DNA from 2 places in the Microbacterium sp. T3-8 genome. Region 2 is predicted to be linked to the other one. Evidence: predicted binding sites of a transcription regulator. Region 2 holds the regulator's gene; the other holds the start of a gene.

Region 1 (14,784 bases), 520 kb from region 2:
CCGTCGGCCGATGCTCACCGGCCGACCCCGACGTCCTGCGGACGGTGGTTCCTCCCCGCCGTCCACAGGAACGCAGAACGCCCCCGGCCGAAGCCGGGGGCGTTCTGTCATGCGCGATGGATCAGAAGTCCATGCCACCCGACGGGTCGCCGACCGGAGCGGACGCCTTCTCGGGCTTGTCGGCCACGACGGCCTCGGTGGTGAGGAACAGCGCGGCGATCGACGCGGCGTTCTGCAGCGCGGAGCGCGTCACCTTCGCCGGGTCGATGATGCCGGCGCCGAACATGTCGACGTACTCGCCCGTGGCGGCGTTGAGGCCCTGGCCCGCGGGGAGCTCGGAGACCTTGTTCGCCACGACGCCCGGCTCGAGGCCGGCGTTGAGTGCGATCTGCTTGAGCGGAGCCTCGATCGCCACGCGGACGATGTTCGCACCGGTCGCCTCGTCACCCGTGAGCGACAGACCGTTGAGCGCCTTCGTGCCCGACTGGATCAGCGCGACGCCACCACCGGGGACGATGCCCTCTTCGACGGCTGCCTTCGCGTTGCGGACGGCGTCCTCGATGCGGTGCTTGCGCTCCTTGAGCTCGACCTCGGTGGCCGCGCCCGCCTTGATGACGGCGACGCCACCGGCGAGCTTCGCCAGGCGCTCCTGCAGCTTCTCGCGGTCGTAGTCGCTGTCGGTGTTCTCGATCTCGCGACGGATCTGGGTCACGCGACCCTCGATCTGCTCGGCCTCACCGGCACCCTCGACGATCGTGGTCTCGTCCTTGGTGACGATGACCTTGCGGGCACGACCCAGCAGGTCGAGCGTGGCGTTCTCGAGCTTCAGGCCGACCTCTTCGGTGATGACCTGACCACCGGTGAGGATCGCGATGTCCTGCAGCTGCGCCTTGCGACGGTCGCCGAAGCCGGGAGCCTTGACGGCGACCGACTTGAAGATGCCCTTGAGCTTGTTGAGCACGAGAGTCGCGAGAGCCTCGCCCTCGACGTCCTCGGCGATGATGACGAGCTCCTTGCCGTCCTGGATCACCTTGTCGACGATCGGCAGGAGGTCCTTGATGTTGGAGACCTTCTGGTTCGCGATCAGGATGTAGGGGTCCTCGAAGACGGCTTCCTGACGGTCGGGGTCCGTGACGAAGTACGGGTTCAGGTAGCCCTTGTCGAAGCGCATGCCCTCGGTGAGCTCGAGCTCGGTGCCGAAGGTCTGCGACTCCTCGACGGTGACCACACCCTCCTTGCCGACCTTGTCGATCGCCTCGGCGATGAGCTCGCCGATCGCGGGGTCTGCGGCGGAGATGGATGCCGTGGCGGCGATCTGCTCCTTCGACTCGATCTCCTTGGCGCTGGAAAGCAGCTCCTCGGTGATCGCGGCGACGGCCTTCTCGATGCCGCGCTTGAGCGAGATCGGGTCGGCGCCGGCTGCGACGTTGCGCAGTCCCTCGCGGACCAGGGCCTGTGCGAGGACCGTGGCGGTGGTGGTTCCGTCACCGGCGACGTCGTCGGTCTTCTTGGCGACCTCCTTGACGAGCTCCGCGCCGATCTTCTCGTACGGGTCGTCCAGCTCGATCTCCTTGGCGATGGACACACCGTCGTTCGTGATCGTGGGGGCGCCCCACTTCTTCTCGAGCACGACGTTGCGACCGCGCGGGCCGAGGGTCACCTTGACCGCGTCGGCGAGGATGTTGAGGCCGCGCTCGAGGCCGCGGCGGGCCTCCTCATCGAAAGCAATGATCTTTGCCATGAGTTTTTTCGTCCCTCCTGGACGTAGACGTTGGGTTTAGCACTCAGAGTGTGAGAGTGCTAACGCCATTCTGGCACTCGACCCCTGCGAGTGCAAGCCGCGGACGGAGGGTGCCCGACGCGTCTCAGGGAGCGGGCGTCTCGGCCGAAGTCTCGGGCGCCGTGGCGGAGCGATCGAGGCCGACGACGATCGTGAGCTGCTTCGCCTCGCCGTCGTTGAGGTCGGCGTAGAAGTCGCTCTGCTCGACCGCCGCTCCCCCGATGAGGTCGGCGACGCCGAGTGCGGCCGGACGATCGGCCTCGTCGACGTAGTACACCGTGGTGGTCTCGAAGTCCTGGCTGCCGCTGTCGCTCGCGTACACGGTGGCGAACCCGGCGTTGAGCAGGGTGTCGCGCATCTGCTCGTCGAGACCCTCATCGGGCGTCGCGTTGAGGATCGTCACCTCGAACGTCGTGTCGACCACACCCGTCTCGACCGGGGTCGGCTCGGCGGTCGGTACCGCTTCGGGGAAGAGGTCGATCCGCCCCATCACGACCAGCGAGCCGAAGATGCCCACGATGATGAGCACGAGCGCCGCGACGAACGACCACAGCAGCACCACCCATCCGTTCATCCCCGGCGCTTCGGCGCGGTGCGCCCCGACGCGGCCGGATGAGCGGGGGACGTCGTCGAAACGATCACGGGTGGGCTTGGACACCCCACGATGCTATCCGAGAGCGCGGTCAGCCCACGAAACCGGGCGTCCGTGCCGAACGGCGCACGACGCGCGCGTCGCGCAGACGCCGCAGCCGACGGATCAGCATCGGATCGAACTCGAGGGCGGCATCCGACTCGATCAGCCGGCCGAGGAGCTGGTAGTAGCGCGCGGCACTCATGCCCAGCTGCGCCCGGATCGCCTCCTCCTTGGCCCCGCTGTGCCGGGGCCAGACCGTCTCCAGCGCGAGGATCGCGCGGTCGCGCTCCGTGAGGTCACCGATCATGTGCCCAGGTTAGGACGGGTGCGGCCGCTCGGCCGCGCGCCACTCCCACCACGCGCCGAGCGGATCGGCCGCCGCACGCACCCGCCCGTCGAGCGCGACCGCGAACCCGGGCCACGCCTCCACGTCGATCGGCGGCTCCCAGACGTCCAGCAGGCCGGGCGGGTCGATCGTGACCCACCGCGCCGGGAGCTCACGGATGCGGGCGACCAGAGCCGACCTGGCGGCGCGCGGGATGTGCACGAGCACGCCGGGGGTGGTGATCACGAGCGTCGCCCCGACCGGCGCCCGGGCGACGAGAGCATCGAGGCGTTCGAGCGCGTCGCCGGCGACGAGCGTCGGCGGATCGGATGCCGCGATGTCGAGCGCCGCCGCGATCCGCTGCTCGCGGCCGGTCTCCCCCGGCCACACGAGCCCCTGCAACCACCGACGATCGTCGGCATCGCGGGCATCGAGCGGTGCGAGATCGATCCCGGCGCGCCACACGATCTCGGGCAGCCGCAGGTCCGGAAGCTCCCCGTCGACCCGACTGGCGAGCACGACCGGGGAGACCCCGTCGAGCGGATCGAGCGCCACCCGCGCCTCGCCATCGGAGCCGCTGAAGCGGTACGAGTAACGATCCGGGTAGAGGCAGAGGCCCGCGGATGCCCCGATCTCCAGCAGCGCGATCGGTCCGTCGATCTCCGACAGCACCGGGAGGAGCGCCGCGAGCCGGAGCGGCTCGTTGGTCTGCAGCGAGCGCGCGGAGCACTGGGCGACGACGGCATCCGCGTTCCGGAGCACGAAGTCCCGCCACACCGGATATCCCTCGAGCGCTGCTCCGAGAAGCCGGGTCACCGCGAACACCAGCGGCGGCTGACGCCGATTCTCGGGGATCCGCGCGAGCACTTTCTGCACCGGGCCGTCGCCGGCGACGCCCGCCGCCCACTCCGCGTAGAGCGCGCTGCGACCGGGCGCCTCCTTCTCGGCGAAGCGCGCGTAGCGCTCGCGAACAGCATCCGTCATCCCTCCATTGTGGATGCACGCAGCCCGGCGCCCCGCGACAGGGGAGAATGGAGAGGACCCCAGGAGGACTCATGTCGTACAGCGTGGAAAAGACCGAAGACGAGTGGCGCAAGGAGCTCGGCGACGACCAGTACGCCGTGCTGCGCCAGGCGGCGACCGAGCGCGCCTGGACCGGCGAGCTGCTCGACGAGGGACGCGCCGGCCTCTACACCTGCGGCGCATGCGGCGCTGAGCTCTTCCAGAGCGGCACGAAGTTCGACTCCGGCTGCGGCTGGCCGAGCTTCTACGAGTCGATCCGCCCCGAGGCCGTCGAGCTCATCGAGGACACCTCGCTCGGCATGGTCCGCACCGAAGTGCGGTGCGCGACGTGCGGATCGCACCTCGGCCATGTCTTCCCCGACGGCTTCGGCACCCCGACCGGCGACCGCTACTGCATGAACTCGCTGGCGATGAACTTCACTCCCGAGGCCCCCGAGGCGTGAGCGCGCTCGACGCCGTCCGCTCGCGGCAGTCCTGGTCGAAGGTCACCGAGGAGGCGCCCTCCCGCGAGGAGCTCCTTCCGCTGATCGCCGCCGCCGGGCGCGTGGCCGATCATTCGTCGCTGCGGCCGTGGCGACTGATCGAGCTGCGCGGTGACGACCGGCTCGCCCTGGGCGCCGCGATCGCGAAGGCCGAGGGCGAGAAGAAGCCGTCGACCAAGCCGCTGCGTGCGTCGCTGCTGATCGCGGTGGTCGGCAGCTATCGCACGAACCACAAGGTGCCGGTGTGGGAGCAGGAGGCGGTCGCCTCCGGTGTCGCGCACACGCTGAGCCTGCTGCTCGACGAAGCCGGGTGGGGCGTGTTCTGGCGCACCGGCGGATACACGCGGTCGAAGGCGGTCGCGCGGGCGCACGGACTGGCGAAGAACGAGGTGCTGCTGGGGTGGCTCTACGTCGGCGGCAAGCCGGCGAAGTCCCCGGGGCGGCGCACGCCCGTCGATGCCGACGCGCTGCTGACGCGAATGCCGTCGGACGGGGCGACGAAGGACGAGAAGTCCGAGAAGAAGAAGAACAAGTAGTCAGCGCCGTCGGCGCACGACCGCCACGAGCACGGATGCTGCGGCGATCACCACCATCGTGACGATCTGCCAGGTCGCAGGCCCCGCCTCGGTGGGCCAGATCAGGTCGATCGCGACCGCGGCGACGAGCTGCCCCAGCACCGATCCCAGTCCGAGCAGCAGCACCCCGGTGTGCGCGACGAGGAACGCCCCGACGAAGATGTAGACGACGCCGAGGAAACCGCCCGCGTACAGCCACGGTTCGGCCGGCAGTCCGTGCGGGGCACCCTGCGAGACGACGCTGATCGCGGCGGCGACGGCGAGCACGACCGTGCCGGCGATGAAGCTCGTCATGGTCGCCACCATGGGCGACGACACGCGCTGCGCCAGGCGTCCGTTCACGGCCTGCTGCCACGCGATGCCCACGCCGGCGGCGAACGGGAGCACGAGCATCCACAGCGGGGCGGTGCGCAGCACGTCTCCGCCCAGCGAGACGCCGACGGCCACCAGCGCGAGCGCGGCACCGGCGACGCGACCCATCGTCACGGCCACGACGCCCGCGGGTCCGAAACCGATCCGGTCGAGCACGAGTCCGTGCAGGGTCTGCCCCGCGACCACTCCCACGGTGAACAGCGAGACCCCGAGCACGGCGGCGGTGAGCCCCTGCGTCGAGACGGTGAGCGCGCCGCAGGCGCCGCCGAGGAGCATCCACGGCGGGATGGTCCTGCCTCGTACTCCGCGGACGAGCCGGACCATACCGGCGCGGCCGGACGGGAGGGAGGCGACGATGACGGCGAGGACGGCCGTACCGACGGCGAAGGAGACGAGACCGGCGACGATCCCATCGCCCAGACGGATGCCGAGGACGCCGTTGATGCGCGCCTGGATCGCGGTCATGACGCCGATCGCCACGGCACCGCCGATCGCGAGCGGCGCGGGGAGCGAACGGGTCGGAGTCACTCGTTTCACGGTACCGGATCCCCCCTCCCGCCCCCTGACGGATGTCGGTGGCCCGGGCTAGCCTGTGGGCATGTGCGCGAGCTATGGACTGGATCCCCGATTCACCGACGCCGAGCTGCTGGCCGAGGCCGACGCCGACGTGCTCGACGGCCTGCGCCAGTGGGCGCAGCAGAACGCGGGTGAGACCCTGCGCCCGACCGGCAAGAACCTCCGCAACCTCAATCCCGTGGTCGTCGATGCCGACGGCCAGGCCACGCTCGAGCCCGCGTGGTGGGGGTTCCTGGTGAACGGCGAACCCGCGAAATTCCCCTCGATCAACACCCGCTCCGAGCGCCTGCAGGAGCGCCCCGGCTCGCTCAAGACCCGCGCGCTGGTGCCGGCGACCGGCTGGTTCGAGATGAAGAAGCCCGAGCGCGTGTGGCACGAGTTCGGCATGGGCGAGGGCACCCTGTTCGGAATGGCGGCCGTCACGCAGCGCGGCCGCACCGCCGATGGCGAATGGTTCACCTGCTACTCGATCGTGATGCGCCCCGCGCCCGCCCATCTCGCCGATGTGCACGACCGCATGCCGGTCCTCATCCCGACCGCGTTCGCCCACGAGTGGCTCACCGCGCAGGGCGATCGCGAGCTCATCGACGAGGCGCTGCTGGCGGCGGCATCCCTCGACGATCGCGTCGCCGTCGCCGCGCGATCCGACGACAAGGGAACGGATCGGCTGTTCTGACGATGGATGCCGATGCCCTCACCGCCACGGCGGCCGAACGCGCCGAAGAACTCCCCGGCGCCGAGCTGACCAACCCGTTCGGCCCCGAGTGGGACGTCTACAAGGTGCGCGGACGCGTCTTCCTGCTCCTGCCCCTGGACGGCACGGGTCGGGTGACCGTCAAGTCGCATCCCGACGACGCGGTCGCCCTGCGCGAGACGTTCGCCGACATCCTGCCGGGGTACCACATGAACAAGAAGCACTGGATCTCGCTGCGCCCGGGCCCGTCGCTCGAACCGGGACTCGTGACCGAGTTGGTCACCGAGTCGTACCTGCTGGTCGTCGAGAAACTGCCCCGCGCGCAGCGGCCCGTGGATCCCGAGCTGTTCGCGAGACCCGCCCCCGAGATCCCGCCGGTTCCAGATCCAGCCGGGTCCTAGATCCACCCCTTGTCGCGGGCGATGCGGGCCGCCTGCGCACGATTCTCGGTCGCCGTCTTGCCGATGGCCGACGACAGATGGTTGCGCACCGTCCCGGCCGACAGGAAGACCTCGGCGGCGATCTGCGCGATCGCGCGCCCGTCCGCCGACAACCGCAACACCTGCTGCTCGCGCTCGCTCAGCGGGTTGGCGCCCTCGAACAGCGAGGCCTCGGCGAGCGCGGGATCCACGACGCGGAGTCCCTGATGCACCCGCCGGACCGCGTGCGCGAGTTGCGCGGCCGGAGTGTCCTTGGCGATGAAGCCGCTCGCCCCCGCGTCCAGAGCCCGGCGCAGATACCCGGGACGCGCGAAGGTCGTCACGATCAGCACACGCGTCGACGGGCTGACCTCGCGCACGGCGCGCGTCGCGGCCACCCCGTCGACACCGGGCATCTGGATGTCCATCAGGCACACGTCGGGCCGCGCCTGCGCCGCTCGCTCCGCCGCTTCGGCACCGTCGGCGGCTTCGGCGACGACCGTCAGATCGTCCTCGAGTTCGAGCAGGGCACCCATCGCTCCCCGCACGAGAGCCTGATCGTCGACGAGCAGCAGCCGGATCGGATCGCTCACCAGGTCACACTCACTCTCGTCCCGCCCAGCGGGGCATCCTCCACGACGAGCACCGCGCCCGCCGCCGCGGCGCGTTCGGCCATCCCGCGCAGACCGTTGCCCGCGGGCCCCCGTGCGCCGCGACCGTCGTCCTCGATCGCCACCACGCCGGGGGCCATCGTGATCCGCACCCGCCGTGCCTTCGCGTGACGCAGGATGTTCGTGGTCGACTCCCGCACGATCCACCCGGCGGGCAGGGCCTGCGCGGGCGACAGCGCTGCGGCGTCACCCTCGACGTCGACGTGCAACCCCGCCGATTCGAGCGCGACCGTGCTCGCATCGACCTGCTCCGCCAGGGCGACGCTGCGGATGCCGGTGACGGTGCTGCGCACACCGGCGATCGCCTCGCCCGTGAGGTGCACGATCTGCGCGAGTTCGGCCTTGGCGCGCACGGGGTCGTGGTCGACGAGGCGTTCGGCGAGCTCGGCCTTGAGCTTCACGGCCGTGAGGGTGTGCCCGAGCAGGTCGTGCACGTCGCGGGCGATCGAGGTGCGCTCTTCGCTGGTGGCGAGGTCCATCCGCACCTTGTCGGCGTCGACCGAGCGCCCGATCAGCCAGGTGTTCACAGTGTTCACCACCGCGATGAGCAGCACGATGACGAGGATCTGGAAGTGGTCGCCGAACCTCCCCGTCGCGACGATCGTCCCCGCCGCGATCGCGATGCCCGCCAGGGTCGTCACCCAGTGCCAGGCACCCCGCAGCCCGTAGCTGGCGTACGACATGAGGTACGGGAGGAAGCTCAGCGCCTGCGACTCGATCGCCGGGATCGTCGCGAGCGCGCACGCGATCTGCACCCAGAACAGCGTGCGCACGATCGGGCGCGGTCGTCCCCACGACGAGCGCATCCCGATGACGAATCCGACCACGTACACGGTCGCGAATGCGCCCAGTCCCGCCCATCCGAGCACGACCCATCCGGTCGCGGCATCCGAGGCGAGCAGCGCCAGCACCGGGTAGACGAGGAAGACCATCCAGACGACGGCCATCAACCATCCCCAGCGCTCCCAGGGACCGGTGTGCGCCGGGGTCTCGGCAGCCTCGGTGGTCATCGGCCCAGCCTAACGACGGCTGCGCGAGCGCATCACGCCGAGACGCACGAGCGCGGCGAACAGCACGGCCCAGACGACGACGTTCAGCAGCACGGCCCAGAGCGGGTCGGCCCCGCCCGCCACGAGGGTGCCGTCGGTGGCCGGCCAGCGCACGAGCGCGACGTAGCCGTACATCGGGGTCCACTTCGCGATGTCGAGCATCACGCCGTCGAGCGGGATGAAGACGTTGCCGAAGAAGCCGAAGAAGGTGATCGAGATCGAGGCGAGAGCGGCCGCCGAGTCGGAGTTGAAGGCGAGGCCGACCCCGAGTCCGAACAGGCCGTAGATCAGCCCCAGACCCAGGGTGATTCCGGCGGCGGCGAACCAGCGCCAGGTGTCGGATGCCTCGGCACCCGTCGCGAGACCGGCCGCATACACGAAGAGCACGGCGAGCGCCGAGAACGACACCGCGGCGAGCACCTTGGTCACCGCGTATCCCGCGGTCGAGAGCGGGGTGAGCGCGAGCTGACGCCCCCACCCCTGTCCGACCTCGGAGGCGGCGAGCGAGCACAGCGAGCTCATCGCGGTGGCCGTGCCGTACGCCCCCATCGACACCATCACGTAGAACGAGACGTTCGCCTGGCCCACGCTCTGCGAGGCGTACGACATGCTCGCACCGAAGAGCAGATACATGGCCACCGGCATCGCCAGGGTGAAGGCGAGCGTGTACGGGTTGCGGATCTGCCGCACGAGTTCGGTGCGGTACAGCGCGGGGGCGACGAGCGTGGTCATGACGGGTCCTCCGTGAGCGAGGTGAAGGCGGATTCGAGGGTGGGAGCGGTGATCTCGAGATCGCAGGCACCGAGCGACAGCAGCCGTCCGGCGAGCAGATCGGATGCCTCGGTGCGCACCGTGAGCCGATCGGCGTCGGTCGACACCTCGGCGACGGAGGCGTCGGCGCGGAGTTCCGCGGCAAGCGCAGCGATCCCGCCGGGGATCGTCGCCGAGACGATGCGGCCGCCCAGTGACGCGCGCAGGCGGGCGGTGGCGCCATCGGCGACCACACGTCCGTGATTCATGACGATCGTGCGCCGCGCGAACTGCTCGGCCTCTTCGAGGTAGTGGGTGGCGAACACGATCGTGCGGCCGGCGTCGGCATCCACCCGCATCGCCTCCCAGAAGCGGCGACGGGCGGTGACGTCCATCCCCGCGGTCGGCTCGTCGAGCACCAGCACGTCCGGGTCCGGCAGCAGCGCGAGCGCGAACTTCACGCGCTGCTTCTCGCCACCCGAGCATTTGCCGACGCGGCGACGCGCGATCGCGGTGAGGTCGGCGCGATCGATGACCTCGGCGATGCGACCGGAAGCGCCGTGCAGCCCGGCGACCACCGAGATCGTCTCGCGCACGGTCAGGTCGGAGAGCAGTCCGCCGGTCTGCAGCACCGCCGCGAGGCGCCCCGCCGTGACCGCGCGGTGCGGATGCGTGCCGAGCACGCGCGCCGTGCCCTCGTCGGGTTCGGAGAGTCCGAGGAGCACGTCGATCGTGGTGGTCTTGCCCGCGCCGTTCGGGCCGAGCAGAGCGACCACATCGCCGCGCTCGATGCGGAGGTCGACGTGATCGACCGCGACGATCCGATTCGCGCCGTGCCCGAAGCGTCGGACGATGCCGGTGAGATCGACGGCGGGCGCGGAGTCTGCGGGAGGGCGATCGGCGGGGGCGACGAGGGGCTGGCTCATGCTCCCAGTGAAGCGCCGCGAGCCCGGCCCGCACCGGAGGGCGATGTCACGCGGTGCGGATGACATCCGTCATGTTCCCGGTGCGCTGTTCGCCTGCCGTTCACCCCTGCGTCGGCATCCGTTCGTCCGCTTCCGTTTGTGTCGGATCGACCCGACCCCCGACCGGAGGTACTCGCCGTGCCCATCCCCCGCTCCCTCTCCTTCGGCCTCGCCGCGCTCGTCGCGGCGAGCGCGGCGATCGTCGCCCCGCAGGCCGCCGTCGCCGCCGATGCCCCCGCCGACCAGCTCGCCGTCTCGGTGGTCGGCGACGGCGCGACCACCGGCAACGACGCGGTTCCGGTCGCGATCCAGCTCCTCGACGGACAGGGCGAGCTCGGCGGCACGATCGCGCTGCCGACGACGGATGCCGGCGATCAGCACGCGTTCACCCTCGGGGCGAACCGCGACCAGCAGGGGGCACTGCAGCAGTCCGCCGATCACCGCTACGTGACGCTCGGCGGATACGACGCGGCCCCGGGATCGGGCTCGCTCAACGACACGGCCGCCCCCGACACGCTGCGCGTGATCGCCCGGATCGGATCGGAGGGCGACGTCGACACCGCCACGACGCTCGCCGGAGCGTTCTCGCTGCGTCACATCCGGGGCACCGCCACGGTCGACGGCACACGCTACTGGGCGGGCGGGCACGGCGGCGACTCCACGGCTCCCGCCGGCGGCGTCCTCACGGTCGAAGCCAGTGGGACCACCCCCACCGCCGTCGTCTCCGGCAGCAGCAACCTCAACAACGGCCGCGTGGTCGACATCCATGACGGCCAGCTCTACCTCACGAGCGACCGCAGCGGGTTCTCGGGGCTGAACACGGTCGGCACCGGCATCCCCACCGCCGCGGGAGCACCGCTCACGCTCGTGGCCGCGGCCCCGGACGGGGCCTCCGTCGCGCACGACTTCGCCTTCGCCGGCGAACACCTGTACGTCGGCTACACGGAGGGGGCGAACGAGGGCATCGCGAAGTACCGCCGGACCGGTGCCACCTGGACCTGGGTCGACACCCTGCCGGGCGACTTCTGGGGCCTCGAGGCACGCCCGGCCGGCGACGATTCGGTGCTGTACGCCGTGCGCGGGCTCAACCAGGGCAACGAGATCGTGCGGATCCTCGATTCCGGTGACGACTCCGCGTTCACCGCGCAGACCGATGTGCTCGCGACGGCGGCGCCCCAGACCGCGTTCCGCGGTGTCGCCTTCGCGCCCGGGTTCGAGCCGGGCACGGATGCGGTGGGCCCCATCCTCGCGAAGCCGACCCTGTCGTGGGACGTGCGCGTTCCCGGCGGCGCCGGCAGCGCCCTCGCCGCCGTGCTCGGGCAGGACACCAACCCCGCAGCCACCGGCGTGATCGCCGATGCCGCCGGCGAGGCCGTCACGGCGACCGTGACCAGCAGCAACCCCGCGGTCGTGCCCGACGAGGCGATCCGCCTCGACGTCGCCGACGACGGATCGTTCCGGCTCGCGGCGACACCCGCGGCCACCGGCGCCGCCGTGCTCACCGTGCATCTACGCACCGACGACGGACGCACCGCGATCTCGCAGCTCCCGTACCGCGTCGCCCCGGCCTTCGCCGATGACGGCGCTCGCGGGCACTTCGGCATGTCGGACGCCTCCGCCGCGATCGACGCCGGCGACGGCTACTTCTTCGCGGCCGACGACGACTCGAACGCGATCCGCCTCTTCTCGGAAGAGGGCGGAGAAGCCGTCGCGGCGTTCGACTTCAGCGATCGCATCGAGTTCGAACGCGCAGGTGAAGCCCACGACTTCGAGGCCGTCGCCCGGGCCGGAGACCAGGTCTTCTGGATCGGATCGACCGGCAACACCCGCAGCGGCAACGTGCGCCTCGACCGCGACATCGTGCTCCAGACGCAGATCTCCGGATCCGGCGCGGACGCGACGCTCACGTTCGTCGGCTACCGCAACGTGCTGCGCGATGCGCTCGTCGCCTGGGATCACGAAGGCCAGCACGGCCTGGGCGCCGACCGTTTCGGGTTCCTCGCGGCCACCCAGCCGGGGGTCTCGGCCGAGGGTCCCGACTCGCTCAACATCGAGGGAGCGGCGATCGCGCCGGACGGCACGACGCTGTGGCTCGGCTTCCGCTCGCCCGAGGTCGGCGATGACGCGGATGCTCTCATCGTGCCCGTCGCCGACATCGCCGACGTCGTCGCCGGGGCGGATGCCGTCGTCGGCGACCCGATCCTCCTCGACCTGGGCGGGCGAGCGATCCGCGACATGGCCCGCGCCGAGTCCGGTGACTACCTGATCGTCGCCGGCAGCGCCGACGACACCGGCCGCTTCGCCCTCTTCGGGTGGTCCGGCTCGCTGGACGACGCCCCGGTCGCGGCATCCGGCACCCTCGGACTCGCGAACTGGCCCGGCTCCTACGAGGGCATCGCGGGCGTGCGCGACCTCGCCGACGGAACCTCCGTGCGCCTGCTGCTCGATTCGGGAACGGTCGACATCTACGGCGACGGCACCGAGGCGCAGGACCTCTCCCCCGTCGAGTTCAAGCTCTTCCCCTCGCAGACCGTCGAACTGTCGTTCGGCGCGGCGTTCACCGAGAAGCGGATCGCGGTCACGGGCGGCACCCTTCGAATCGGCTCGCCCTCCGAGATCACCGTCTCGGGCTTCGCGGAGGGCGAGCAGATCGAGCTCGTGCTGAACTCCGACCCGGTGCGCCTCGCGACCCTCACCGCGGGAGCCGACGGCACGGCACGCGCGGTCGTCGTTCCCCCGGCATCCGTCGCTCCGGGGGCGCACACCCTGACCGCCACGGCGGCCTCGGGCGCCGCCGAGCTCGCGGTCACGGTGCTCGCCACGGTCGCCGACGGCGGCAGCGGTGACGGCGGCAGCGGCGACGGCACGGACGGCGGCGACAGCGGTGCCGGAGCGGGATCCGGCGCAGGATCGGATGCCGGTGACGCCCTCGCCACGACGGGGTCGGACTTCCCCGCGGGGCCGGTCGCGCTCGTCGCACTCGCGCTCCTCGCGCTCGGTGCGCTGGCGCTGCGCCGCAGGGGTGTCGCTTCGGAGTGACCCATTCTCGTCGGCTACTCTGCATCGGGTGACCGTGCAGAGTACCGACGAAGAACAGCACCTCCGGCGAGCGCTGAGCAACCGCCACATCCAGCTCCTGGCGATCGGCGGTGCGATCGGGACCGGGCTCTTCATGGGCAGCGGCAAGACGATCTCGGTGGCCGGTCCCTCGGTGATCTTCGTCTACATGATCATCGGGTTCATGCTCTTCTTCGTGATGCGCGCGATGGGCGAGCTGCTGCTGTCGAACCTCAAGTACAAGTCGTTCAGCGACTTCGCCAGCGACCTGTTGGGGCCGTGGGCCGGGTTCTTCACGGGCTGGACGTACTGGTTCTGCTGGGTGGTGACGGGCGTCGCCGATGTCATCGCGATCGCCGGGTACACGAACACCCTCATCCCCGGCATCCCGCTGTGGATCCCGGGTGTCGCCGTGGTCGTCATCCTGCTCGCGCTCAACCTCCCCACGGTCGCCGCATTCGGTGAGATGGAGTTCTGGTTCGCGCTGATCAAGATCGTGGCGATCGTCGCTCTCATCGTCACCGGTCTCGTGATGATCTTCACCGGCTTCGAGCACGACGCCGGTACCGCGTCGTTCGCGAACCTCTGGAGCCACGGCGGCATGTTCCCGCACGGGTTCATGGGGTTCGTGGCCGGTTTCCAGATCGCGGTCTTCGCGTTCGTCGGGATCGAGCTGGTCGGCACCGCCGCCGCCGAGACGAAGGACCCGAAGCGGAACCTCCCCAAGGCGATCAACGCCATCCCGATCCGCATCCTGCTCTTCTACGTCGGCGCGCTGATCGTGCTGATGGCGGTGACCCCCTGGACCGAGTACGTCGCCGGGGAGAGCCCCTTCATCGCGATGTTCGCCCTGGCCGGCCTCGGCATCGCCGCGACCGTCGTGAACCTGGTGGTGCTGACCTCGGCGATGTCGAGCGCCAACTCGGGCATCTATTCCACCTCGCGCATGGTCTTCGGGCTCGCGCAGGACGGTGACGCGCCGAAGCTGTTCGGTCGCCTGTCGAAGCGCCGCGTGCCCCAGAACGCGCTGTTCCTCTCCTGCATCCTCCTGCTCTCGGGCGTCGTGCTGCTCTACGCGGGCGAGGACATCGGCACCGCCTTCGACATGGTGACGACGGTCTCCGCCGTGTGCTTCATGTTCGTGTGGACGATCTTCCTGCTCAGCTATGTGGTCTACCGCCGCCGGCGCCCGGAGAAGGCCGCGGCCTCGGCCTTCCGGATGCCGGGCGGAGTGTTCATGGTCTACGTCGTGCTGGCGTTCTTCGTCTTCATCCTGTGGGCGCTGACCACCCAGCCCGATACCCTCACGGCTCTGCTCGTGACGCCGATCTGGTTCGCGCTGCTCGTCGTCGCCTGGCTGTTCGTGCGCCGCTCGCCGAACCATCTGCAGCGGCACGCGGCCCACATCGCGC
Region 2 (14,784 bases):
GAGGATGAGCGAGCCGGCCGGCTCCTCGGTGTAGCCCAGGCCGTTCCAGACGACCTCCTTGAGCTGCTCACGGTCGATCGCCTTCATGATCGCCTCGCGCACCTTGATGTCGGCGAGCTGCGGGCGCTCGGCGTTCAGCTGCATGAGGTTGGTGGCGGTGCGCTGGGCCTTGTAGGTGACGACGTCATCCATGTCGGCGACCTGCGCGAGGCGGTCGGACGTGCCGGTCGACGCCATGTTGATCTCGCCGGCCTTGAACGCGTTGATCTCGGCGGTGTCGTCGAGCTGACGGAAGGTGACCTTGTCGAGCAGCGGCTTGTCGCCCCACCAGTTCGGGTTCGGCTCGAAGATGACCGTGCCGCCCTTGGGGTCGAACTCGGTCATCTCATAGGGGCCTGCACCCCAGTCGGGGTTCGCCTCGTTGAGGTAGCCCTCGTTGAAGAGCTCCGGGGTGTTGATGTTCGGGTTGACGAGGTGCCAGAACAGGCCGTTCGTCCAGGGGTAGACCTGGGTGAACGTCACGACGGCCTGGCGGTCGTCGGTGCCCTGCTCGACGCTCTCGATCAGCGAGTAACCGTCGGTGGAGTTGGGGACGTAGCCCTCATCCGTCGACCGCAGCGCCTTCCAGGTCTGCTCGTAGGCGGTCCAGTCGATCGGCGTCCCGTCGTTCCAGACGGCGTCGGGATTGATCGTGTAGGTGACGACGGTCTTGTCGTCCACGACCTCGGTGGTCCAGTCGGTCAGGTAGTTCGGGTTGGCGTATGCCTCGCCCTCCGGCGTCATGAGGATCGTCTGAGGGTTGTACCACTCCCAGAGCGTCGCGGTGTCGACCGTGGCGTCGGAGTGGTTGGCGTTCATCTGCGGGGTGATCTCACCGATGGGGAAGGTGACCTCGCCGCCCTCCTGCAGATTCTCGCGGGGCTGCGGGTTGTAGTCCGCGCCCGTGACGGTTTCGGCTTCGCCGCCGTTGTCGGTGCTACCGCCGTCGTCGCCCGATGCGCAACCGCTCATGACGAGTGCGAGGGCGCCGCTGAGGGCGAGAGCGCCCAGCAGCTTCTGATGCCTTTTCATGGTTTGGTGCTCCTTCTTGTGCCGTGTCGGCCTGTGGGGATGGGGAGAGGTTAAGCCTGTCGTGCGTCCAGGTCGATTAATCGTTGTTAACCGTTACCGGAAGTGGCACGCGTTCATGTGCGCGGACGACGCACCCGTCAATGCGGGCACCTCGCCCTCGCACCGCGCCTGCTGCTCCGGCGCGAGCGTCGGGTAGAGGGGGCACCGGCTGACGAACGAGCAGCCGCGCACCTCCTCGGTCGGGCTGGGGAGATCGCCCGAGAGGACGATCCGCTCGCGAGCGCGCTCGATGTCGGGATCGGGAACGGGGATCGCCGACAGCAGTGCCTGCGTGTACGGATGCTGCGGATCGTCGAACACGCTGTCGACGTCGCCCTCCTCGACGAAGGCGCCGAGGTACATCACCGCGACGCGATCGGCGATGTGGCGGACGACGGCGAGGTCGTGCGCCACGAAGAGGTAGGAGATCCCGAGCTTCACCTTGAGCTCGTCGAGAAGGTTGATCACGCCGGCCTGGATCGACACGTCGAGCGCCGAGACGGGCTCGTCGAGCACGATGATCTTGGGGTTGGTGGCGAGGGCGCGGGCGATTCCGATGCGCTGTCGCTGTCCACCCGAGAAGGCTCCGGGGAACCGATCCGAGTGCGCCGGATCGAGACCGACGAGATCCATGAGCTCGTCGACGCGGTTGTCGGCCTCGTCTCCCTTGACGCCGATGGCGTGCAGCGGTTCGGCGATGATGTCGGCGACGGTCATGCGCGGGTCGAGGGCGCCCATCGGGTCTTGGAACACGATCTGGATGTCGCGCCGCAGGTGGCGCTCCTCGGCGCCGCGCTTGACGTCGGAGACGCTCTTGCCGCCGATGCGGATGTCGCCGTTCTCCTGCGGCACGAAGTCCATGATCTGCAGGAGGGTCGTGGACTTACCGCTGCCGGACTCCCCGACGATCGCCATCGTCTCACCCTTGCGCACGTCGAAGGTGACGCCCTTGACCGCGTGGACCGAACCCACGCGGCGCTTGACGAAGGCGCCCTTGAGTAGCGGGAACGTCTTGGTGAGATTGGTGACCTCGAGTGCGATCGGGCGTTCCTCCCGCGGGGTGCGGGTCAGCGCGCTCTCCGGGATCGGCGGCACGGGGTAGACGGGCAGCCCACCGAGCATGCCGCCGTCGTCGATCTCGTGCGATCGGATGCACGCGGCGCGATGCTCGCTGGAAGTGCTGGTCGGCACCGGGAGCAGTTCGGGCTCCGACGCGCGGCACGCGTCGATCGCGATCGGGCATCGGGCCGCGAACGGGCAGGCGTCCGGAAGGTCGATCAGCAGTGGGGGATTGCCGTGGATCGGGATGAGCGGTACCTTCTCGGCGGCGTCGACCCGGGGCATCGCGCCGAGGAGGCCGATCGAGTACGGCATCCGCGTGTGGTGGAAGAGCTCGCGCACCGGCGCCTGCTCGACGGCGCGTCCCGCGTACATGACGAGGACGTCGTCGGCCGTCTTGGCGACGACCCCCATATCGTGGGTGATGAGGATCACCGCGGCGCCGGTCTCGCGCTGCGCCGTGCCGAGCAGGTCGAGGATCTGCGCCTGGATCGTGACGTCGAGGGCGGTCGTGGGCTCGTCGGCGATGATCAGTTTGGGGTTGTTCGCCATGGCTATGGCGATGACCACGCGCTGGCGCATACCGCCCGAGAACTCGTGCGGGAACGCCTTCAGGCGCCGCTCCGGATTCGGGATGCCGACGAGACGGAGGAGCTCGATCGCGCGGGCCTGGGCCTCTTTCTTGCCCATGCTCTTGTGCACGGTGAGCGCTTCGACCAGCTGATCGCCGATCGTGAAGACGGGCGTCAGAGACGTGAGCGGATCCTGGAAGACCATCGACAGGCCGTTCCCACGGATCATCGACAGCTGGGCATCCGTCTTGCCGATCAGTTCCTGGCCGTCGAAGACGATCGATCCTTCGACCTTCGCGTTCTCGGTCAGCAGGCCCATGATCGCCAGCGAGGTGACGGACTTGCCCGAGCCGGACTCGCCCACGATGCTCAGCGTGCGGCCGGCTTCGAGGTCGAACGAGATGCCGCGCACCGCGTCGACGCGACCGGCCTCCGAGGGAAAACTGACGCGCAGGTCGCGGACGGAGAGGATGGGAGCGGTCATGCGCGGCCTCCCGCGGCAGAGGTCGGGTCGAGGGCATCGCGCAGACCGTCGGCGATCAGAGCCATCGAGATGGTGAGGAGGGTGAGCGCGGCCGCGGGGAAGTAGAACAGCCAGGGTGCGCTCGTGATGGTCGCCGAGCCGGAGCCGATGAGCGAGCCGAGAGACACGTCCGGCGCCTTCACACCGAAGCCGAGGAACGACAGGCTGGTCTCGGTCTGCACCGCGCCGACCACGCCGAGCGTGAAGTTGATGACCAGCAGCGATCCGATGTTGGGGAGCATGTGGCGCAGCACGATCCGGAATCCGGGCACGCCCATGTACTTCGCGGCGGAGATGTATTCGCGTTCGCGCAGGGAGAGGGAGAGCGTCCAGATCACGCGGGCGGGGAAGAACCAGTTGATCGCGATCATGATGACCGCGATGATCCGCCAATCGCCGCCGGCGCTGTTCGAGATCATCGCGAGGATGAGGAACGTCGGCACGACCATGAGGAAGTGGATGACGACGAGCACTCCGCGCTCGAACACGCCACCGAAGTACGCGGCTGCCGCGCCGATGAGCGCGGAGAGCACGGTCGTTCCGATCGACACGGCCAGGGCGATCATGAGCGACCGCTGCAGGCCGACGACGACCTGGGCGTAGAGGTCGTTGCCCGCGCCGTTCGTACCGAACCAGTGCTCGGCCGACGGGGGCTTCGTCAGTGCGAGGAAGTCCAGTTCGATGTGGTCGTACTGCTGGAAGAGGGGGCCGATGAGGGCGAACAGCACGATGATGACGAAGATCACCGCGCCCGCGACGGCACCGCGGTTGCGCAGGAAGCGGCGACCGTAGAGTTCGAACTTCGACATCCGCTTGCGCGGTGTGCGCACCGGGGTCGCCGGCGGGTCGTCGCCGTGGCGGAGGGGATCGGAGAGGTCTGCGATGCTCATGGTTCAGCTCACCCGCACTCGTGGATCGAGGATGACCACGGCGATGTCCGAGAGGACGGCGCCGATCGCGGTCATCACTGCGCCGAAGGCCGCGACGGCGACGACGCCGTGGATGTCGTTCGTCGCGATGGTCTGTGTGAAGTACTTGCCCATGCCGTTCCAGCCGAAGATCGATTCGGTCAGGACGGCGCCGGTGAAGACCGCCGGGATGGAGAAGGCCACCTGGGTCGTCACGGGGATCAGCGAGGTGCGCAGCGCGTGGCGGCGGATCGCCTGGGACTTGGTCAACCCCTTGGCGCGCGCGGTGCGCACGTAGTCGGCGTTGATGTTGTCGAGCAGCAGCGAGCGCTGCAGGAAGTGGATGCCGGCGTAGCTGACGAGGATCAGCGCGATCGTCGGGAGTATCAGATGTTGCAGCGCATCGATGAGCACGGGGAAGAACCCGCTCACCCCCGGACTCGCTGCGCCCGTGACGAAGAAGATCCGCGTCCCGGTCGCGCTGTTCGCCTGGATCGCGAGCAGCACGATTCCCAGCGACGCGACGACGATCGGGATGTTCATCGTGATGATCGAGGTCGCCTGGCCGATCCGGTCGGCGAGCTTGTACTGGCGGGAGGCGGTGTAGACGCCGAGCGCGATGCCGATCACGGTGAACAGGATGGTGGCCCCGAGGACGAGTTCGGCGCTGACCCAGACCCGGTACGCGACCTGGTCGTTCACCGAGTCGCCCGTGGGGCTGAGCCCCCAGTTCCAGTGGAAGAGGATGTTGCTGAACCACGTCCACCAGCGCTCGAGGAGGGGGACCGTGTCGTCGAGGTTGCGGGGGCGGAGCAGCGCTTCGATCTGCTCCTCGTTGAGAGGGGGGCGGCGCCCGACGTAGTTGCTGCGCGGGTCCAGATAGAGCCAGGCGAGGAAGTACGTGAGGTTCGTCGCCACGACGATCATGAGCAGCCAGCCCAGTGCTCGACGCAGCAGGTACTTGATCAAGGTCGGTATCTCTCTCTTCACCAGAGCCGAACGGGATCACCGTTGCGGATCCGATCAATGTGCTTCACTCCGGACGCGCCTCTTCGCACGTTCCGGTATACCAAAAAGATGTTACGGGGTCGTTTCCTCCGTGGAACTCGGTTCCACGCCGGAGACCTGGGCGACGTTACCACCGGATCGGCGGAATCGGGCATTAGGCCTCCCTCACCGTAGAATCGACGCAACATGTCCCCACGCGCTCTCACTCCGCTTCAGCCTGCCGCGACGCCCGCGACGCAGATCCGAAATTTCTGCATCATCGCGCACATCGATCACGGCAAGTCGACCCTCGCCGACCGCATGCTGCAGATCACCGGTGTCGTCTCCGACCGAGACATGCGCGCTCAGTACCTGGACCGCATGGACATCGAGCGTGAGCGCGGCATCACGATCAAGAGCCAGGCCGTGCGCATGCCCTGGGAGATCGAGGGCGAGACGTTCGCGCTCAACATGATCGACACCCCGGGCCACGTCGACTTCACGTACGAGGTCTCACGCTCGCTGGCCGCGTGCGAGGGAGCGATCCTGCTCGTCGACGCGGCGCAGGGCATCGAGGCGCAGACCCTCGCGAACCTCTACCTCGCGCTCGAGAACGATCTGCACATCATCCCGGTGCTGAACAAGATCGACCTCCCGGCCGCCGACCCCGACAAGTACGCCAAGGAGCTCGCTTCGCTCATCGGCGGCAAGCCGGAAGACGTCCTCCGCGTCTCCGGCAAGACCGGCGTGGGCGTCGAGGCGCTGCTCGATCGACTCGTCAAGGAGATCCCCGCTCCGGTGGGTGACGCGGATGCTCCGGCGCGCGCGATGATCTTCGACTCGGTCTACGACGCCTACCGCGGCGTGGTCACTTACGTCCGCATGGTCGACGGCAGTCTGTCGCCGCGCGAGCGCATCCAGATGATGTCGACCGGTGCGAACCACGAGGCGCTCGAAGTCGGCGTGTCGAGCCCCGAGCCGATCCCGACCAAGGGCCTCGGCGTCGGCGAGGTGGGGTACCTCATCACGGGCGTGAAGGATGTGCGACTGTCGAAGGTCGGCGACACCGTCACGTCGGCACGCAAGCCCGCGACCGACGCGCTGTCCGGATACACCGACCCCAAGCCGATGGTCTTCTCGGGCATCTATCCCATCGACGGCAGCGACTACGCCGAACTCCGCGAAGCCCTCGACAAGCTCAAGCTCTCGGATGCCTCCCTGCAGTACGAGCCGGAGACGTCGGTGGCTCTCGGTTTCGGTTTCCGCTGCGGCTTCCTCGGCCTGCTGCACCTCGAGATCATCACCGAGCGGCTCTCACGCGAGTTCGGACTCGACCTCATCACCACGGCGCCGAGCGTGATCTACGAGGTGCTGACCTCCGACACCGGCGAGACCGTGACGGTCACGAACCCGAGTGAGTACCCCGACGGCCGCATCGGCTCCGTGTCGGAACCGATCGTCAAGACCGCGATCCTGCTCCCGAAGGACTACGTCGGCACGGTCATGGAGCTCTGCCAGTCGCGTCGCGGCTCGCTGCTCGGCATGGAGTACTTCTCGGAGGAGCGCGTCGAGCTGCGCTACATGATGCCGCTCGGCGAGATCGTCTTCGACTTCTTCGACCAGCTCAAGTCCAAGACGCAGGGCTATGCCTCGCTCGACTACGAGCCCGCGGGGCAGCAGGAGGCCGACCTCGTGAAGGTCGACATCCTGCTCCAGGGCGAGAAGGTCGACGCATTCAGCTCGATCGTCCACCGCGACAAGGCCTACGCCTACGGCACCATGATGGCCGAGCGTCTGCGCAAGCTCATCCCTCGCCAGCAGTTCGAGGTGCCGATCCAGGCGGCGATCGGTGCACGCATCATCGCTCGCGAGACGATCCGCGCCATCCGCAAGGACGTGCTCGCCAAGTGCTACGGCGGTGACATCACCCGCAAGCGCAAGCTCCTCGAGAAGCAGAAGGAGGGCAAGAAGCGCATGAAGATGGTCGGCCGCGTCGAGGTCCCCCAGGAGGCGTTCATCGCCGCGCTGTCGGGCGACGTCGAGGGCAAGGACAAGAAGTAGTGAGCCCGCTCCCGCCGTACACGCGCGGGATGACGCGGCATCCGATCGTCGACGTGCCGGCGGGGATGCACCTGTCCGAGCGCAGCATCGCGGTCGCTCCGGAGGCTCAGGATGCCGTGCGCACGCTGATCCGCTCCTGGGAGTTCAAGCGGCGGGCGGGTTTCGACGGCCCGGCGTCCGCGCCGGTCGCGAACGCCGAGGGCGTGCTGGCCAAGCGTGTGCTCGGTATCCGATTCTCCGAACCGATCCGGGTGGTGTGGGCGGATGAGCGGGGTTTCGGGTACGAGACGCGCCCGGGTCATCCGATCTACGGAGAGGAATCGTTCGTGCTCGACGACGGCGTGTTCACCGCCCGTTCGATCTCGCGCCCCGCGACCCTCGTGTGGTGGTTGCTGTCGCCCGCGCTGAGGCTGATCCAGCGCCGCACCCACGCGCGGTACACCCGAATCGTCGCCGCCGAGGCGCGCGAGTGGGGTGTTCGTCCAGGCAACCGCCAGTAGGCTGGATCTCATGCGGCGCGGGAACTTCCGAGACGACACGGTGGACTATGCGGCCGTGGGTGCCACCCACGCGCCCGATCTGATGCAGTACCCGCCGGAGCGCAGCTTCCCGGCGGAGGAGTCCTGGCGGATCGGCTCCGGAGCGGAGCGGTTCCAGACCGCCGGCGAAGCTCTGCTGTCGTGGACGGCGCAGCGCGCGGCCGGCCTCGCGATCGAAGACGTGCGCCCCGCCCCCGGCCCGGCGTACGCGGGCGTGAGCTTCGATGCCGAGGGCAACCCGATCGCCCCCAGCAAGCGCGACGTCGAGCCCCGTTACGATGCCGAAGGGACTCCGTTCGTGGGCCCGGGCATGACGCTGCGCGTGCGCGGTCGTCTGTCGGGCATGCGCGCGGATGCCGAGTTGCGTGTGATCTCGGTCACCGAGGAGGCTCGACGCATCGGTTTCGTGCTCGGCACGGTCGGCGGCTCGGTCGTCAGCGGCGAGGAGTCCTTCGACGTCGACTGGCGCGAGGACAACGACGAGGTCTGGTTCACGGTGCGCGCGTTCGACGCCCCCAACTCCCTGCTCTACCGCACGGTGCCGCCGCTCGTGAAGCGTCGCCGTCGCGAGCTCTTCGCCCGCTATCTCCGGGCGATCTCCCCGCTCTACGCGACCCCCCTCTGATGGCGGGGCCCCTTCCTCTCGGCGATCCCGCACCGTCCGACGGCCGCCTGCCGGCCGATCTGCCGATCGATCCCTCGGTTCCCTTCTCGGCGTACCTCCACATCCCGTTCTGCCGCGTGCGGTGCGGATACTGCGACTTCAACACCTACACCTCGAGCGAACTGCGCGGCGCCCGTCAGGAGGACTACGCCTCCACGCTGCTCGCCGAGATCGATCTCGCGCGAAACGTGCTCGACGAGGCGGGTGCGCTGCGCCCGATGGACACGGTCTTCTTCGGCGGGGGAACACCCACGCTGCTCCCCGCCGGCGATCTCGCGCTGATGCTCGGCGCCGCGGTCTCGGCCTTCGGCCTCGCCGAGGGCGCGGAGGTCACGGTCGAGGCCAACCCCGACACCGTCACGCCGGAGGTCGCCCGCACGCTCGCGGATGCCGGCGTGACGCGTCTCTCGATCGGCATGCAGTCGGCGGTGCCGCACGTGCTCGCCGCGCTCGACCGCACGCACGACCCCGACAACGTGCGCACGGCCGTCGCCGCGGCGAAGGAAGCCGGGCTCGCGGTCAGCGTCGATCTGATCTACGGCGCGCCGGGCGAGTCCCTCGCCGACTGGGAGGCGTCGCTGGATGCGGCCCTCGAACTCGACTCCGACCACATCTCGGCGTACGCGCTCATCATCGAGGACGGCACGAAGCTCGCCCGCCAGATCCGGCGTGGCGAGGTGCCGACGCCCGACGACGATCTGCAGGCCGACATGTACGAGCTGGCCGATCGCCGCCTCGCCGCGGCGGGCTTCGAGTGGTACGAGGTGAGCAACTGGGCCCGCAGCGACGCGCAGCGCTCGCGTCACAATCTCGCCTACTGGCGGGGGAGCGACTGGTGGGGCTTCGGGCCGGGGGCGCACAGCCACGTCGCCGGACTCCGCTGGTGGAACGTCAAGCATCCGGCGGCGTACGCGCAGCGGCTGTCGGCATCCGATTCTCCGGCGGCCGGCACCGAGCGTCCGGACGAGGGCGCACGGATGCTCGAACGGGTGCTGCTGCAGAGCCGCCTCGTCGAGGGCATCGCGGTGGCCGACCTGCCGGCCGGCAATCGCGCGAACGTCGCGGGTCTCATCGCCGACGGCCTCGTCGACGCCCGCGCCGCGGTGCAGGGTCGGGTGCAGTTGACGCTGCGCGGACGGCTCCTGGCCGATGCCGTCGTGCGCGAGCTCACCGACTGACGCGGGAGCGAAGCGGTCAGCTCCGGGTCGGGAGCAGATCCATTCCGGCGGTGCGCCGCTGGGGGAGCGTGCCGCTCGTCGTGTCGAACACCCGTGTCGTGCGGTCGGCGCCGTACGCCGCCCAGCCGGGCGAACCTGTCGTGACGAACGAGATCCAGGCGGCGTGCATCTCGTCGGCGAGAGCCTGGGGTGCATCGGCGCCCGCGAGGCGCTGCGCCTCGGCATCCGCCAGACGGTCGAAGACGAATCCGAGCTCGAGAGCGTGTGCGGCACGCAGGTCGCGCACCGGGCTCGGCCATGCGAACTCGTAGACGAAGGTGAGCGCGGGGCGGGCGCGCGCCGCGCGCGAGAGTGGCGCGCGCAGCATCACGTCGGTCGCCAACTGTCCGAAGATCTCGCCGGTGGAGGCCTTCGGGAACGCCTTCCGGTACTCCGATGCGGCTCGGCGCGGGATTCCCAGGGCCAGACGCGCGATGAAGAGCTTGAGCGGGCGGATCTCGGCGAGAGTCTCGGGTGTGAACCAGAGCCGGTACTCATCGGTGTTGCTGCCGATGAGCAGCGGGGTGTCGATGGTCGGCAGGACCTCGTGAGGCGAGCGCGGAAGGCTGTCCGGATCGATCGCGAATTGGAACCCCGGCGCTCCGCCCAGCGGCGACGAGCCCGCGGACTGCGCGCGACGCGCCTCGAGCAGCTTCTCGGGAGGGACGGACGCGAACGACGCACGATCGGCGCGGATGCCGAGCCGCTTCGCGAGAACCGCGGTCACCCGCCCCGCCTTCTGCGGCGGTTGCGCCTCCAACGGACCGGACTCGATGATCGCGCGCGCGACGAGGGTGCGGGAGTCGTCGCGCGCGAGAAGGCCCGCGACGATCGCGCCTCCAGCCGATTCCCCCATGAGGGTGATGCGTGCGGGGTCGCCGCCGAACGCGCCGATCTCGCGATGCACCCACTCGAGAGCCGCGGCCGCGTCCCGGAGGCCGAGATTGCGCGGGGCGTCGTCGAGCACCGAGAAACCCTCCGAACCGAGGCGGTAGTTGATCGACACGAAGACGATCCCTGCGGCGGCGAAGCCGGCCCCGTCGTAGAGCGGAAGCGCCGCGGTGCCGCGCTCGAGCGCTCCGCCGTGGATCCACAGCAGCACCGGGGCGCGCTCGGCATCCGTCGGCGCCCAGACGTTGGCGGTCAGGATGTCGTCACCGTCGATCCTGACCGATCCGAGCAGCTCGCCGATCGCGCCGGGATACGGCGACTGCGGGGCCGTGGGCCCGAAGGCCGTGGCGGGACGCACGCCGGTCCACGGAGTCGCCGGCCGCGGTTCCCGGAACCGGTTCTCGCCGAAGGGAGGGGCGGCGTAGGGGATGCCGAGGAACCGCGATACCCCGCCCTCGCTCGATCCCTCGACGATTCCGGTGGACAGCTCGGCGGTGGGGGCGGTCATGGTCGTCATCCTAGGGCGGAGCCCCGACCTCCGACGAGACGAGCCGCGGGCGGGGTAGGATTGGCACTCTGAACGTCCGAGTGCCAACGGAAGGGAAGGGCGATGGTCACAGAGCGAGGACTCCAGGTTCTCCGCGCGATCGTGCAGGACTACGTCGAGACCCACGAACCCGTCGGCAGCCGTTCCATCGTGGACCGCCACTCCTTCGGGGTCTCCGCAGCCACGATCCGCAACGACATGGCGCTCCTCGAGGACGAGGAGCTCATCACCGCGCCGCACACCTCGTCGGGCCGCGTGCCCACCGACAAGGGGTACCGCGTCTTCGTCAATCATCTCGCCCAGCTGCGCCCGCTCTCGTCCGCTCAGCGAACGGCGATCGAGTCGTTCCTGGCGGCGCCGAGCGATCTCGACGACCTGATGGTGCGCACCGTGCGCGTGCTGACGCAGCTGACGGGTCAGGTCGCGCTCGCGCAGTACCCGTCGTTCGCCCGTGCGCACCTCACCCACATCGAACTCGTGCCGCTCGCCCCGACCCGCATGCTCGTCGTGCTCGTCACCGACGCCGGCGGCGTCTCGCAGCGGATGGCCCCGTTGCCGATCGAGATCGACGACGGTGATGCGATCATGCTCCGCGCGCGGCTCTCCGCCCTGCTCACGGGGCAGGCGGTCAGTGACGCGGCCGACCGTCTGCAGACGCTGCTGGCGGCGCCCGAGGCCGCTCCCGGCGATGCCGCGCTGCGGGCTCTCGCCACCGTGATCGTCGACGAGCTGGGTACGTTCCGTCAGGAGCGCCTGGTGATGGCGGGGGCCGCGACGCTCGCGCGTCGCGAGCAGGACTTCCGCGGAAGCATCCATCCGCTGCTCGAGGCGATCGAGGAGCAGGTGACGCTCCTGCGGCTCATGAGCGAGATGGTCACCGACGAGCACGGCCTCGCGGCCAGCATCGGCACCGAGAACGCCCCGTTCGGGCTGGGCGAGGCGTCGATCGTCGCGAGCAACTACGCCGCCCCCAGCGGCACGGCGCGGGTCGGCGTGATGGGCCCGACGCGCATGGACTATCCGAGCAATCTCGCGGCGGCGCGGGCCGTGGCCCGCTACCTGACGCGGATGCTCGACGAAGACGAGACGAGCCGCTGAGCGGCCGTCGACGAAGAACAACGCAGAAAGGCGATCGTGGCGGACCACTATGAGGTTCTCGGGGTGTCCCGGGACGCTTCCACCGACGAGATCAAGAAGGCGTATCGGCGCCTCGCGCGTCAGCTGCACCCGGATGTGAATCCGGGTGAGGACGCGGCGGAGAAGTTCAAGCTCGTCACGCACGCGTACGACGTGCTCAGCGACGACGATTCCCGCCGCCGCTACGACATGGGCGGGGGAGACGGCGCGGCCGGGAACTTCGGCGGAGGGTTCGGCGGATTCGGCGACATCTTCGAGACGTTCTTTGGCGCGGGACAGGGGGGAGGGCGTGCGCGCCCGCGTTCCCGCCGCGAACGGGGGCAGGACGCGCTGGTGCGGGTCACCCTCGACCTCGGCGACGTCGTCTTCGGTGCGCACCGCGACATCGAGGTCGACACCGCTGTGCTCTGCGAGACGTGCCAGGGTTCCTGCTGCCAGGAGGGCACGTCGCCCGTCACCTGCGACATCTGCGGCGGCTCCGGACACGTCCAGCGCACGGTGCGCAGCCTGCTCGGCAACGTCGTCACCTCGCAGCCCTGCGGCACGTGCGAGGGCTACGGCACGACCATCCCGTACCCGTGCGGTACCTGCGGCGGTCAGGGGCGCGTGCGCTCTCGTCGTACCGTCTCGCTCGACATCCCCGCCGGCGTCGAGACCGGCCTGCGCCTGCAGCTGCCCGGCTCCGGTGAGGTCGGCAAGGCCGGCGGCCCGAACGGCGACCTGTACGTCGAGGTCACGGTCAACCCGCACGCGGCGTTCAGCCGTGACGGAGACGACCTGCTCGCGACGCTCGAGGTGTCGATGACCGATGCGATCCTCGGCACCGAGACCTCGATCCAGGGCCTCGACGGTGCGGTGGATCTCGAGGTGCGCGCGGGCGTGCAGTCCGGCGACGTGCTCACGATCAAGGGACGCGGCATCACACCGCTGCGCGGTTCGCAGCGGGGCGACCTGCGCGTCGGCGTGCAGGTGGTGACTCCGACCAAGCTCGACTCCGCGCAGCGGGCGCTCATCGAGGACTTCGCGAAGAAGGCGAAGGCTCCGGCGCCCCAGCTGGCGCAGTTCCAGCAGGGTCTCTTCTCCAAGCTCCGCGACCGCTTCCGCACGCACTGAGCCATGGCGCTGCATTTCCTCGTCGAAACGTCGTCGGATGCCGAGCCCGGCGATCTCGTGTCGCTGACCGGTGCCGAGGCGAAGCATGCGGCGGTCGTCCGTCGCCTCCGTGTGGGGGAGCAGGTGACGATCGGTGACGGTCGGGGCATCTGGCTCCAGGGCGTCGCCGAGGAGGTCGCTCCCGCACGAGTGGACGTGCGGATCTCCGATCGGGCCGTGCACTCGTCGCCGACCCCGCGCATCGTTCTCGCGCAGGCGCTCGCGAAGGGTGACCGCGACGAGCTCGCGGTGCAGGCCGCCTGCGAGTTGGGCGTCGACGAGATCGTGCCCTGGCAGGCGAGCCGGAGCGTCTCCCGCTGGGAGGGGCCCAAGGCCGTGAAGGGCCGTGAGCGGTGGGCGACGATCGTTCGCGAGGCCGCCAAACAGGCTCATCGGCCGTGGGTCCCCGAGGTGGCGCCTCCCGCGAGCACGGGGGAGCTGGCGACCCGTGCGAGCGCGGAGCGCGTGCTGATCCTCGACCCGTCGGCGACGACCCGACTGTCGGAGATCACCGCGGACGACCGCGACATCGTGCTGGTCGTCGGACCCGAGGGTGGCGTCTCGGACGACGAGATCGCCCGGTTGACCGCGGCGGGCGCCGAGCGCGTGCTCTTGGGAGACACGGTGCTGCGCACCTCGACGGCCGGACCCGCGGCGATCGCGGTGCTCTCCGTCGCCCTCCGCCGCTGGTGAGCGCACCGCCGTGCCGGCGGACCCCGCCGCTAGACTGGGAACATGAGCGAACCCTCGATCTTCACGCGCATCCTGAACGGTGAGATCCCCGCAGAGGTCCTCGGTGAGACCGAACGCGTGTTCGCCATCCGTGACATCGCGCCCCAGGCGCCGGTCCACCTCCTGGTGATCCCGAAGACCGCGGAGTACCGCGACGTCGCCGAGATCGCGGCGGGTGATCCGACGCTGCTCGCCGAGATGGTCTCCTTCGCAAAGGAACTCGCCGCGCAGCACACCGACGACGGCGACTACCGCCTCGTCTTCAACTCCGGCCCGAACGCCGGACAGACCGTGTTCCACGTCCACGCCCACGTGCTGGGCGGGGGACTGAACGAGAAGAGTGTCGGTGCCTGAAAACCACGACCAGAGTCCTGAGATCCCGGAACGCCGCAGCGGAGCATCCGCTCCGGAGTCCGTCGAGAAGATCTACGCCGACGGCGTCGCGATGGTGCAGCTGCTCGGTCCGCAGGACCGGCTCCTGCGGATGCTCGAGAAGGAGCACCGCGATGTGCAGGTCCTCGTGCGCGGCAACGAGATCACGCTCAGCGGTTCGGCATCGGCGGTCGCCGCGGCGAAGACGCTCGTCGAGGAGCTGCTCCAGATGACCCGGGGCGGCGCCGATCTGGCTCCGAGCGACGTCACCAGCTCCGCCCGGATGCTCCGCGACGGGGGACCTCGTCCGAGC

Evidence for each region. The regulator HrcA, encoded in region 2, represses chaperone genes, less so after heat shock. The targets are predictions, from matches to a motif close to TTNGCACTCGNNNNNNNCGAGTGCNAA.
Region 1: the regulator HrcA is predicted to act here: its motif matches at 1,778-1,804, upstream of groL (chaperonin GroEL).

Annotation. Positions count from the first base shown of each region.
Region 1 covers NZ_AP027918.1:2,796,576-2,811,359, forward strand. Annotated here, with positions in the region: gene groL (chaperonin GroEL) at 122-1,741, opposite strand; gene ACZ5Y9_RS13390 (LytR C-terminal domain-containing protein) at 1,866-2,438, opposite strand; gene ACZ5Y9_RS13395 (DUF3263 domain-containing protein) at 2,464-2,721, opposite strand; gene ACZ5Y9_RS13400 (DUF2332 domain-containing protein) at 2,731-3,723, opposite strand; gene msrB (peptide-methionine (R)-S-oxide reductase MsrB) at 3,795-4,205, shown strand; gene ACZ5Y9_RS13410 (nitroreductase family protein) at 4,202-4,780, shown strand; gene ACZ5Y9_RS13415 (DMT family transporter) at 4,781-5,656, opposite strand; gene ACZ5Y9_RS13420 (SOS response-associated peptidase family protein) at 5,790-6,443, shown strand; gene ACZ5Y9_RS13425 (MmcQ/YjbR family DNA-binding protein) at 6,446-6,862, shown strand; gene ACZ5Y9_RS13430 (response regulator transcription factor) at 6,859-7,473, opposite strand; gene ACZ5Y9_RS13435 (sensor histidine kinase) at 7,470-8,561, opposite strand; gene ACZ5Y9_RS13440 (ABC transporter permease) at 8,571-9,332, opposite strand; gene ACZ5Y9_RS13445 (ABC transporter ATP-binding protein) at 9,329-10,276, opposite strand; gene ACZ5Y9_RS13450 (hypothetical protein) at 10,454-13,354, shown strand; gene cycA (D-serine/D-alanine/glycine transporter) at 13,383-14,784, shown strand, end outside.
Region 2 covers NZ_AP027918.1:2,280,511-2,295,294, reverse strand. Annotated here, with positions in the region: gene ACZ5Y9_RS10980 (ABC transporter family substrate-binding protein) at 1-1,071, opposite strand, end outside; gene ACZ5Y9_RS10975 (ABC transporter ATP-binding protein) at 1,165-3,225, opposite strand; gene ACZ5Y9_RS10970 (ABC transporter permease) at 3,222-4,154, opposite strand; gene ACZ5Y9_RS10965 (ABC transporter permease) at 4,158-5,141, opposite strand; gene lepA (translation elongation factor 4) at 5,367-7,220, shown strand; gene ACZ5Y9_RS10955 (DUF1990 family protein) at 7,220-7,720, shown strand; gene ACZ5Y9_RS10950 (DUF1990 family protein) at 7,731-8,384, shown strand; gene hemW (radical SAM family heme chaperone HemW) at 8,384-9,601, shown strand; gene ACZ5Y9_RS10940 (carboxylesterase/lipase family protein) at 9,618-11,039, opposite strand; gene hrcA (heat-inducible transcriptional repressor HrcA) at 11,142-12,176, shown strand; gene dnaJ (molecular chaperone DnaJ) at 12,213-13,328, shown strand; gene ACZ5Y9_RS10925 (16S rRNA (uracil(1498)-N(3))-methyltransferase) at 13,332-14,060, shown strand; gene ACZ5Y9_RS10920 (histidine triad nucleotide-binding protein) at 14,103-14,453, shown strand; gene ACZ5Y9_RS10915 (PhoH family protein) at 14,545-14,784, shown strand, end outside.